2 regions of the Paenarthrobacter sp. TAF1 genome follow, and region 2 is predicted to be linked to the other one. Evidence: riboswitches for the same ligand, from Rfam matches in the RefSeq annotation. Region 2 holds a riboswitch; the other holds the start of a gene.
The links. A riboswitch is a leader RNA that binds a small molecule or an ion and turns the genes downstream of it on or off. The one in region 2 is predicted to bind cyclic di-AMP.
Positions count from the first base shown of each region.

Region 1: it holds a riboswitch for cyclic di-AMP, as region 2 does, so the genes downstream of both, AB4Y81_RS17850 (C40 family peptidase) here and AB4Y81_RS16070 (hypothetical protein) in region 2, are expected to answer to the same signal.

Region 1 is NZ_JBFRDO010000017.1:39,799-45,617, forward strand. Features, by position in the region: gene AB4Y81_RS17830 (molybdopterin molybdotransferase MoeA) at 1-107, opposite strand, end outside; gene AB4Y81_RS17835 (NTP transferase domain-containing protein) at 104-1,000, opposite strand; gene AB4Y81_RS17840 (HNH endonuclease) at 1,043-1,543, opposite strand; gene AB4Y81_RS17845 (NlpC/P60 family protein) at 1,760-2,542, opposite strand; gene AB4Y81_RS17850 (C40 family peptidase) at 2,637-3,311, opposite strand; cyclic di-AMP (ydaO/yuaA leader) riboswitch at 3,373-3,534, opposite strand; gene AB4Y81_RS17855 (M23 family metallopeptidase) at 3,680-4,516, opposite strand; cyclic di-AMP (ydaO/yuaA leader) riboswitch at 4,521-4,761, opposite strand; gene AB4Y81_RS17860 (metal-dependent transcriptional regulator) at 4,957-5,652, opposite strand.
Region 2 is NZ_JBFRDO010000013.1:69,544-75,362, forward strand. Features, by position in the region: gene ald (alanine dehydrogenase) at 1-478, opposite strand, end outside; gene AB4Y81_RS16065 (PucR family transcriptional regulator) at 687-1,901, shown strand; gene AB4Y81_RS16070 (hypothetical protein) at 2,150-3,364, opposite strand; cyclic di-AMP (ydaO/yuaA leader) riboswitch at 3,380-3,530, opposite strand; gene AB4Y81_RS16075 (hypothetical protein) at 3,659-3,889, opposite strand; gene AB4Y81_RS16080 (ATP-dependent DNA ligase) at 3,936-5,000, shown strand; gene AB4Y81_RS16085 (DUF6480 family protein) at 5,016-5,279, opposite strand; gene AB4Y81_RS16090 (alpha/beta fold hydrolase) at 5,413-5,819, opposite strand, start outside.

The sequences.
Region 1 (5,819 bases), on a different contig from region 2:
AGCGAAACCGGCCCCGGGGGTATGGGCGTGGCGGCGTCGAACGCGCGCTGCCGGGCCTCCTGCCATGTGTGTGCCGCGTGGTGGCCCTCGCCGGGGGCCTCCGTCATTCGGCGTCAGTCCCGGTCTCCGAGTACTCCTTGGCGATTTTGCGGGCCAGGTCCAGGGCCGCTTTCATGGAGGCGTCATCGCTGGCCTGGCCAATACCACGGGCCATTCCCGCCGCGAAGCCTGCAATGAAGGTGGTGAGCGGCGCGGCCGGGCGAACCACCGAATGCGCGGCCACTCCTGCCACGGCCAGTACCTCGTTGATGTCTATTTCCACGCCCTCAAGCTCAAACGCCTGCAGCAATATGCGGCACCAGTCCTCGAGCGTTTCTTCCTGGCTCTTCACGTCCGCCTCCAACTCGTAGTCAATACCCAGCACCGCGGCGTCCTCCCACGTATCCACGTCGTCTGTGGACCCCGCGGGGACGTCAACGTCCAGCAGGTTCAGCCTAGCAAGCAGCTTGAACACTGAAGAGTTCGTTAACCCGGAACCCCGGACGGCCGAGGCCACCTCCCGGTCCAGAGCGGCCGTGCTGTAAATGCCCAACAACGGTTGCTTCCGCCCGTCAGCGGATACCGCCATGACCCCTTCCACCGCGGGGTGCGCAGCGAGCACTTCCAACAGGCGGCCGATCCCCTGCGATGCCTTGGGCATATCGCAGGCCAAAACCAGTGTCCAGGGGGATCTCATCCCGGCCGTATCAAGTGCCGACAACCCTGCGGCGATCGCCGCTGCCGGGCCCGCGAAGGCCGGCTCCTCACGCGCGAGCAGCACGGATCCGGGCAAATGCACTCCGTGCTCGCCGGGACCCACCACTACTGTGGCCGCAGCAGCCCGGGCAGCCTCCAGTGCGTGCGAAAGGAGGGTGCCGCCGTCGTACTTCAACGTGGGCTTGGGCACGCCACCGAGGCGGGTGGCCCTGCCACCCGCCAAAACAACGGCGTTGAACTCCATCCGCCCAGCGTACCCGGACGGCGGGAGCTCAGCAGAAATCGATCAGGCAGCGGATTCCGGCAGAAGGAACGGGTCCCAGTCCGGCGCAGGTTTCTCGAGTTCTTTGATCTGCCACATGGTCCCCTGGGGCACACCGGGTTTGAAACGGAGTTTCCAGCCCATTTCGGCAAGTGTGTGGTCGCTCTTGGCGTTGTTGCATTTCAAGCACGCCGCAACCAGGTTTTCCCAGGAATCCGCGCCGCCCCTGGACTTGGGGTGGACGTGGTCTATGGTGTGGGCTGTTTTCCCGCAGTAGGCGCAACGGTGACCGTCGCGGCGAAGAACCCCGCGGCGACTCACGGCAGTGATCTTGTTGTACTTGGGGCGGATGTAGCGGTTAAGGAGGATCACGGAGGGGCGTCCGAGAATCTCCTGTGGCCCGACGACAGGCTCGTCGCCTTCGGCCACTACGCTTGCTTTCCCAGTGAGCACAAGGACCAGCGCCCGGCGGAATGTTATTACCGCCAGCGGTTCATATCCAGCATTCAGAACGAGTGTGCGCATGCACGTACCTCTTCACGGCCGCACCCGTCAGGGGCACGAGGGCCGGCTGCCCTCTGCATGTACGGGCTGTGGATCGACAACACAAGGGTAAGCACTTATATGCCGTATCAACGAATTTATTTGTCGTTTCGCTCACAGTGTCGGCAAAAGTTCACGCGTGATTAAAGCAAAACACCCCGCAGGCATCTGCCTGCGGGGTGTTCCGGGAGCTGATTGTCAGCCGTTGACGCGGATGAAGACCGGGCCGGAGCCGACGTTGACGCTGAACAGTGCCGTGGTGGATCCGTTCCATCCACCGTGGACTGCCATGCCGTTGCCGACGTACACAGCAATGTGTGCCTGTCCGGCCAAACCGCCGTTGGCGTAGTAGGCGAGGTCGCCGGGCTGTGCCTCGGCTGCACTGACAGTGCGGCCAAGCGACAGGTAACCGGCGGGCCAGTCGTGGAAGTGGATTCCCACTGCTGCCAGGGAGTTGGTGACCAGCATGGTGCAGTCCTGCGTGACACCGAGCTGGGCGTACGCGGCGGCAGCAATTGCTGCGCCGAGTCCGCTGGACGCAGCCGGAGCAGCGGGTGCAGGGGTGGCAGTGCTGACGGCCACTGAGGCGTTCGTGGCCGGAGCCGCGGTGGCGGTGGACTTGGTCGATGCCTTGGCCTCAACCTTTGCCGGAGCCTCTTCAACCACGGGAGCCGGAGCTTCCACGGTGGTGACCACGGGACGCTCGTAAGAGATGGCAACCGTGGAGTCCGCAGCGATGGTGGCCTGGGCAACAGACTGGACATCGAGGGCGGACGTCGACGTCGATTCGCGGTCGACATTCGTCTCAGCAGCATTGGCAGCGATACCGCTGGTCAGCACCAAGCCTGAAGCTGCGGCGATGACTGCTGCCTGGCGGCCGACGCCACCGGCGTTGACGGTGACGGCCTTTGCGATGACGGCAAGCGAGCTGGTCTTGGGGGCCTCAGCGCGGTGCCGTGCAACTTTGTGTGCACTGGTCATTGTTTTCTCTTTCGTATCCGCAGGCAGTTGGGGTACCTGTGGGTAGTGGGTCAGCTGGCAGGGGTACGTCAGCCGGCCCCGAATCGGGTTGTTTCTAGCGGAGGGTGAAGAACGAAGACGTGCCGGTGGAGGCCACGGAGTGCAGCAGGGTTCCCTGGCCCGGGTTCAAAGCACTGATCATCATGCCGTTGCCGACGTAGATGCCTACGTGCGCACCGCCGTTCTGCATGACCAGGTCACCGGGCTGGGGGGCGCTGGTGGGCTTCATGGCCGTCCAGGCGTTGACGCGGGGGATGCTGATGCCGGCCTGGGCGTAGACCCACTGGGTGAAGCCGGAGCAGTCCCAGCCGCTCGGAGTAGTGCCGCCCCATACGTAAGGCGAGCCGATTCCTGTGTAGGCAATCGCTGCGAGCCCGGATGCTGCCGCGCTGGAGGCGGACTCCTTGGCTTCGGAGGACTGGGCAGTGACTGCAGTAGCTTCATCCGCCGTGCGCTCTGTGACCAGGGCCGCACGCTGGACAACCTTGGGGGCTTCCTTGGTGGCCACGACGGGGCTCTCGAAGGAGACGGTGGCAGTTGGCTCTGCAGTGACCACTGCGGTGGCAGCCAGCTGCTGGGTGCTGGAGACTTCCGAGGTGGAGACGTCGGTGTCAGCGGCGTGAGCCGGCAACCCGACAGTAAGGACGAGGCCTGAGGCTGCTGCCAGCACGGCGGCCTGGCGGCCAACGGTACCGGCGTTCGAGGAAACAGCCTTCGAAAGAGTGTTCAACGGGTTCGAACGAACCGATTCAGCGCGATGGCGCGCAGGGGTAGTGCGTGATGACACGTAGGTAGCCTCTCCCAATGCCTGCGAGGTGAGCTGTCGGATTCGGATGGGAGTCATCCGGCCGCGCTGCTTCACTGGGAAACTTTGCGACTTAACCCCAAGGCCTTCATTCGAAGACCAGAAGTGGTTCCCCCGCCCCTGCCAGACGATTTTGCGAACGGACCTTGAGTGGTGGCAGAGCTAGGCAATCCACTCAAGTGCACCGGCCCCCTAAAAAGCCGATGCGCTCTGAAGGTTATAACAATTGAAAGCGAATGTCACATTCAGGTCACGAGGCCTGTCATCAATGCGAGAGAGCACCATCAACTGGCTTAGAGCCAGCCCATGGGGTCAACGACCTCGCCGTTGACCTGTACTTCGAAGTGGAGGTGGCAGCCGGTGGAGGCGCCTGTGGTGCCGCTCAGGGCTACGGTGTCCCCGCGGTTGACCGTCTGGCCCACCTGGACGTTGAAGGACGACAGGTGGTTGTACGTGGTCTCCAGGCCGTTGCCGTGATCCACAACCACGCGGTTGCCTCCGCCGTACTCGTGCCACCCGGCAAAAGTCACTTTGCCTGCTGCAGCTGCATGCACGGCAGTTCCGCATTGGGCCACGAAGTCCTGGCCGCGGTGGAAGTCGCCGGTGCCGCCCGTGAGGGGGCTGACGCGGTAACCGAAGGGGGAAGCGGTGGTGAGCGTGTCGAGGGGGCTGCCGAGGGTGCCCACGGAAGAAGCACGCTGGATGCTGCCGGCCGACTGGGCGCTGAGCAGTTGCTTCAGTTTTCCGTCAGGGTCCGCAGCGGTGGCTACAGCTGCGCGGCTGAAGTCGATTTTGGCTGATGCTGCCGCGGAAACCTCGGGCTGGCTTCCCACAGTGCCGCCAACGGCCAGGGCAGATTCGGACTGTCCCGATTCCGAGGTGGCCATGACGGGGCTGGTGGCCGGCAGGCCGACAGTCAGGGCAAGTCCGGTGGCGGCAAGCGCAACTCCGGCCTTCTGCCCGACGCCACTTGCTGCGGCGAAGTCGGCAACCTGGCGCAACGGGCTCTTACGGCGGCGCACCTGGCGTTCGGTGTCGCGGGGCCGGATCTCCGTTACGACGCGGGCTGGCCGCAGCTCAGTAGCGGGGCCGGACGCACGGCGGCGGCCCCTGACGTTCTGCGATGTCAAACTCTGTTCCTCTCTGAAAAGCCTGCGAAGTTAGCTGTCGGATTCGGGTCAGAGAGTTCAAAGACCCGGTCCGCACGAAGCGCTCACGGCACACAGGTATCCAAGGAGGGACTTGCATCAATGGGCACTTCTGCTGCGGACTTCACCCCAAGGCTGCTTCTTTAGACAGCCGCTTGTGGTTCCCCCGCCTCTGCCAGTGGTGATGGTTCACCCGATCCGCTGGCAGAGCTCGGCTCCGGATCAGGTAACGCTTTGGTATCAGCGCTAGTAGATAACTATAGGGGATTAAGGCCCTTGGTAATAAATTCGTTATCAACAGAAAGACGCCTGCGGCGGCGGGCCCTTATCATCAATTTCGAAAAACCGCAGGTCACACGCGCGCCAAAGCCCCTCAAAGTGAGGTTTGACACTGCCGGGAGGGTTGTCGGACCGGAAGACTGTCAGTTGAGGGACACGAAGACGTGCGCTGCAACTTCAGGCGGGAGCTCCAAGGCTCCTTCGATGCCGGGCACCCGGACGGAGATGTATTCGCCCACGCGCTCGAGGGAGACCGGCGCCCCGGGCCGGATTCCACCCTCATCCAACTGGGTGAGCAGTTCCGGCTCCACCTGGATGGGCTCGGCCAGCCGCGTGACAACCACCCGGGAGTCGGAGGCGTAGCCGTCCATGGCCTGCAGGAGGTTCACGTCGATCCGGGGGAACTGTGTTCCGGCCATGCCTCCCAGTGCTTCCAGTCCCGGAATCGGATTTCCGTAAGGTGACTCGGTGGGATGCTCAAGCAGTTCATAGAGCCGGCGCTCCACGCGCTCGCTCATCACGTGCTCCCAGCGGCAGGCTTCATCATGCACGTATGCCCAGTCGAGTCCGATGACATCGGCCAGGAGCCGCTCCGCCAGACGGTGCTTCCGCATGACTTCGGTGGCACGCTTGCGTCCGACTTCGGTCAGCTCCAGGTGGCGGTCGTTGGACACAATCACCAGGCCATCGCGCTCCATCCGGCCGATGGTCTGGGAGACCGTGGGGCCGGAGTGCCGCAGGCGTTCGGCTATGCGGGCCCTGAGAGCCACAATGTTTTCTTCTTCAAGCTCCAAAATGGTCCGAAGATACATCTCAGTGGTATCGATCAGATCCGTCATCCAGCTCAGCTCTCCTCGAACGCAGTTCTTGCGTAATCTCCACCGTACCGCGTCCCATACCGGGGTGGGCGGTGCCACCGCCACCCTTTGAACGCCAACCCCCAGCCTAGCTTATTTGGAATTACTCCGGATAATTCCGGACCCATTGCGGTCGCATCTTGTTCGTC
Region 2 (5,819 bases):
CCAGGAGGACACCCTTGCCGCCGGCCGGAGCCATCAGCGAGGAAGCGCCGACCACGACGGACAGGCGGCCTGCGACCTCGGACATGGGGGCGAGCAGCGGAAGTGTGCGGCCTTCCTGCACGGTTTCGTAGGCGATGGCCGTGACGCCGGAGTTGATGAGCTCGGCGGTGAGCTCGGGTTCTGCGGCGAGGTGCAGGTAGGTGAAGAGGATCAGGCCCTTGCGGAAGCGGTGGTACTCCGCGGCGATGGGTTCCTTGACCTTCATGACCATGTCCGCGCGGCCCCACACGTCATCGGCTTCGTTGACGATTTCGGCGCCGGCGATCGAGTATTCCTCGTCGGTGATGCCCGAGCCGAGGCCTGCGCCGCGCTCAACCAGAACGGTGTGTCCGTGGGTGCGGAATTCGTGGACGCCGGCGGCCGTGATGGCTACGCGGAACTCGTTGTTCTTGATTTCTTTGGGGACGCCGATGATCATTTGCTGGCTCCATCGTTAGCGGCCTGTTCGGCCGAATATTTGCTGCGGGCTGTGATTCCAGAATAAATCCGGCTGTGAGGCAGGCGACATGGATTCCCGACCGGCCCGGGAGCAAACCCCCGGAAATTCAAGGAACTCCTGCCGTCAAGCTCGACATTTGTCGAGCACCAAGGCGTCAGGTGTCGCCTGCTGTTGGTACGCTTTCCGGATGCAGCAAGACGTGGAACAGATCGTTGAACGCGTAGCACTGAAGCTCGGCCGCGGACTGTCCTTGGAGGACCTCGACGGCGTTCTTCTCGCCTACAGTTCCAACCAATCCCACGCAGACCGCGTCCGGGTGAACTTCCTGCTCAGCAAGCGCGTCCCCAGCGACGTCAGCGCCTGGCAGCTCTCGCACGGCATCTCCACCGCCGTGCGCCCCGTTGTGGTGCCCGCCAACGACGAACTCGGGATGCTCGGCCGCGTCTGTGTCCCCTTGTTGGTCCGCGGTTTCCGTGTGGGGTACTTGTGGGTGCAACAGGACCTTGAGGAGCAAAGCGCGACGGCGATCCTCGCCCAGTTGCCCGGCGTCCGGGACGAACTGGACCTGTTGGCGGGCTTGCTCCTGGACTCGAACACGGCCGAGTCCGAGTTCCGGCGCCGGCGTGAGCAGGAGTTCCTCTCGGCCTGTGGCGGCGAATCGAACGCCGTGGCGGCCGTTGCGGGGTGGAAGGAGATCCAAGGCCGCGGCCCGTGGCAACTGGTGACGATCCTTGACGCCGAAGGTGCCCGGTCCGACGTCGATCCCATCGCGGCAACCCTCACGCACCGCTCAGCCGCGCTGCAGTCCACTATCGGCGTGAACGCGGCTTTGTTCAGCGCGGGCACGGAAACCCACTCGGTGGTCCTGTTCCGGGAATCCGGAGGACGGGCAGACCACGCGCAGGTCCTGGTCCATTACCAGCTTGAGCTCGCCAAGCGTGCCGGCCGGACCGTGGACCGCGTCATCCTGGGGATCAGCGAACCCTTCCAGGTGATCAGGCAGCTCGCGGGGGCGTACCGGCAGTCCAAGGTTGCTGCGCAGGCGGCGGCCGTGGATGCGCAGCTCGGGGAACTGGTGGACAGCCGTTCCGTGGGCGTGTACCAGCTCTTTGACCGCCTGCTGGCACCGGGCGGCTGGGACGATACCGGCTCGGTGCATTTCCGGACGCTTGAGGACCAGGACAAAAACGGCGAGCTCCTGCCGGTCCTGGAGCTTCTCTACGATAACGACAGTGCCGTGCAGGATGTCGCCGAGAAACTTCACCTCCACAGGAGCAGCATCTACAACAGGCTCGGACGCATCCGCCAGCTCATCGGTGCTGATCCCTTGAACGGTGCCATCCGGCTTGAACTGCATGCTGCCTTGAAGGCGCGGCGCTGGGCCGGCAGGCCGCGGATCTGAGCCGGACCGCGGATCTAAGCACCGGCAAGACTCAGCGTAAGAAACAGATAAGGCAGGTACCCGCGCGGGTACCTGCCTTATCTGATGCCGATGCGCTTGCCTGGCCGTTCACGGGGGAACGCGTCAGGAGCGCCTCAGCCGCTGGCAACTCCAGCGGCCCAAACGGCGCCGGAACGTTGCCGTGCGGCTGCTGTTGCAGTACCGCCCGTGCCAGCCGGTGTGCACGTTGGTGCGGGGCAACCGCGTGCTCACTGCAGTGCCTTCTGTGCGGCGTCAAGGAGCGATTCCAAGGTGGACGCCTGCGGCTGAGGCGACGTGCCTGCGGTGGGCTTGCCGGTGGGCCGGGGCTTTGCCGTTTGCGTTCCCGTCGGTGTTGGCGTCGGGGTCGGCGTGGGAGTGGTGGTCGGCGTCGGCGTCGTGGTGGGCGTCGGTGTTGCCGGCGGCGTCGTGATCGTGTCCGAGGGCACGTCGCCGGGCGCCGGCGCAGGTTGGGTCGGAGCCGGAGTGCCGGCTACGGGGGACGGCGCTGCGACTGCCGGGGCAGACGCCGAGGGGACCCAGACAGGGGCTGCCAGGGAAACGTGCGGTGAAGGAACCGACGACGGCGAAACCGCCACAGGCGCTTCCGGTACCGTCGCCTCCGGTACCGTGGCCGGTTGGCCTGCTTCGGATGACGATTGACCCGACGACGACGGGGAGGACGCTGTGGTGTAGGAAGCCCGGGGCGCAGGGGCTGCCGAGCCCGGTTGGCGGTCCTCGCCACCCTGGCCGCCGTTGGCTTCCTGGGCCGGACTTTCCTGACCGAAGAACGGAAGCTCCAGTGCCTGCCCGACGGTTCCCGCAGTCAGTACCAGGCCCAGCGCTCCGGCAACCACTGCCATGCGCTGGCTCATGTGTTTCACCGACGCGGCTTTCCGCAGAACAGCTTGGGGTTCGCGGCCAAATGAGGAGGTGGTGCCGAGGGTTGATGCCGTTACCGGCGGAGGTGTCTTGCGGGATGCCGCCGGGGCCGGGGCAGCCGCTTCGGCTGTGGCTTCCCCGCGGGTGGCTGCCTTGCGGGCGGCAACCACGGGAATGGCTGACGTGGGAGGCCCTGGTGTGGTGGATGCCGGAGCTGCGGCCCGCGCGGCTTCGACTACCGGAATCGCTGCGGTTGCCGGCTCCGGGCCTGCGGTTGCCGGCTCCGGAAGCGCAGGGGCTGCCTTCGGCTCGGCAGGGGCGATCACAGCCCTTGCCGCACGCTCACGCTCAGCGGCCCGGGCCGCAGCCCGTGTGGTGGGCGCAGCCGTAGCAGATGATGCCGGAGTGGGTGCCGTTACGGTGGGGATCGCCGTCGTGGCGGGTTCTGCTTGGGTGGGGATCGCCGTCGTGGCTGGTTCCGGGGATCCGCTGGGTTGGGCCCGACGGCGTCCGGTTGGCTTGGTGCGCTCGCGCTCGAGTTGCGCGCGGCGTGGGTTATCCATGGTTGGGGACATGGTTGTGCCTCTCAACGCCTGCGAGGTTAGCTGTCGGGTTCGGACGAGGCCGTCCGGCCGCGCGTGGCGGCTTCACCCCAAGGGCTTGCAGAGAAAACAAGCCCGGGAAACTGTGGGTCCCCCGTCTCTGCCGCGAGTCTGGCGGATCCTGGATTGCGGCAGAGCCCGGCGTCAATCCAGAAGCGGCCCAGCGGAGATCGGGTCGCCCTACGACCGTACAGGAGGCGGAAAGTAAAGTCACATTAATGTAACGGGCGGTAGTTCTGCCCCCGCGGGAGGGTGCTACCGCTTAGGCTTCGGGGCCGGTGCGGGGGCGGGGAGTTCGTGTTCGATTTTCCGGACCTGGTGGGCTTGATGTGTGGCAGGGCGGAAGACTTCGTCTGCGATCCCCAGCATGCCGCCTGCTGCGGCCCGCCGGACGCCGCGCTTGTTCTCCCGCGCAATCCAGTACCAAAGCGCGCCCATGAGCGCGGGAACTCCGAGCACTGCTGCCAACACGGCCAAGATGTCCATCCGCCAACACTAGCCTTGGGCACGTACTGGCCGGTAGACATGAGCTATGGACCTACCAGTGATGCCGCCCGTTTCGCCCATGCTCGCCAAGTCCGTCCCGAACATCCCCGACGTTGGGCATTACGAGCCCAAATGGGACGGTTTCCGGACCATCGTCTTCAAGGACGGGGACGACATCGTCCTGGGCAGCCGCAACGAGAAGCCCATGACCCGCTACTTCCCGGAGCTGGTGGAAGCGCTGAAGAAGAACCTTCCGGACAAGTGCGTTGTAGACGGCGAGATCATCCTGATCCAGGGCAACAGGCTTGAGTTCGAGGTGCTGCAGCAGCGAATCCATCCCGCGGACAGCCGGGTTCGGATGCTTGCGGAGAAGACGCCGGCGTCCCTGGTGGCGTTCGACCTGCTTGCCCTCGGCGACGAGGATCTGACCGGCCGGCCCTTCGCCGAGCGGCGCGCGGCCTTGGAGAAGGCCCTCGCCGACGCCCGGCCTCCTGTGTACGTAACGCCTGCGGTGACGGACCTGGGGCGCGCCAAGAAATGGTTCGTGCAGCTTGAGGGAGCAGGCCTCGACGGCGTGCTGTCGAAACCGCTCGACGGCACCTACCAGCCGAACAAGCGGGTGATGTTCAAGACGAAGCATGAGCGGACAGCCGATTGCGTGGTGGCCGGGTTCCGTTGGCACAAGACCGCGAAAGTTGTGGGGTCGATGCTTCTGGGGCTCTACGACGACTCAGGCCGGCTTCATCACGTCGGCGTCGTGGCGTCATTCTCCATGGCAAAGCGGGAGGCGTTGGTGGCGGAGCTTGAGCCCTACCAAGTGGAACTCGGCGACCATCCGTGGGGCGAGTGGGCCAAGCAGGACGATTCGCCCGGGGGGTCACGGATGCCCGGGGCGCAGAGCAGGTGGAGCGCTGGAAAGGACTTCTCCTTTGTGCCGCTGCGCCCCGAACTGGTGATCGAGGTGGCCTACGACTACATGGAGGGTGACCGGTTCCGCCACACGACGCAGTTCCGTCGGTGGCGGCCGGACCGGACTCCTGAAAGTTGCACGTACTCGCAGCTGGAAGAGCCTGCGGAGTACGACCTTGGGGAGATCCTGAGCCTGCCGTAGTGGCCCGGCGGGGAACTACTCCTCGTGCCCTTGGTCGCTGCTCATGCTGCCTTCGGCGGGCGGGGTTTCTCCCGGGGGCACGCCGCCGCCTGGCTCGAGGCCTGTGACGTTTCCATCCAGGGGGTCGGGATTGGCCGAGGAAGCGGGGTCGTCGTCCTCGTCCTGGCGCATGTCGGGATCTTCGTGGATGCTGTCCGCGTCGGCGGTAGTGTCGATGGGTCCACTGGCGCCGCTCACGCCGAAGGTACGGGGATCGTCTTCCGGGTCATAGCTGGTCATGGTGAGCCCTTTCGTAAGTAAGCTTACTAATTAGCTTGCTCCGACAGCCTATCCGGGACGGGCCGCGCCAACAAGGCCGTCCGCAGAGGTGCCCGTGCCAATGCGGCTCCCTGCGCCTCGGCGTCCTGCTTGCTCAGCGGTGCCGGGTGGTGGCGTTGACGAAGCTGCGGATGGCGTCCGCCACGGCTTTGGGGCGCATGTGCTGGGCAACGTGGCCGACGCCGGGAATTTCCACCAGGCGCCCTTGGGCCACCGCCCGCGAAAGCCTCAAGGACCAATCCGGTCCGGCAACATGGTCGCGGCTTCCCCGGAGAACCAGGACCGGGACATCGATGCCGGACAGTCGATCCAGGGTCGGGTACTTCATCATCACGGGCAGTTCGGTGACGTACCAGCGCGGTCCGCACCGGAAGTAGTCCCCCGTGACGATCCAGTTGGACGAAGGACTCTCGCGGAGGATGCCATCCAGCGTCAGGGCAATCGACTGCTGCATCACGTTCTTGTGCCGCGAATCGACAACCGGCCCCATGAGCACAAGCT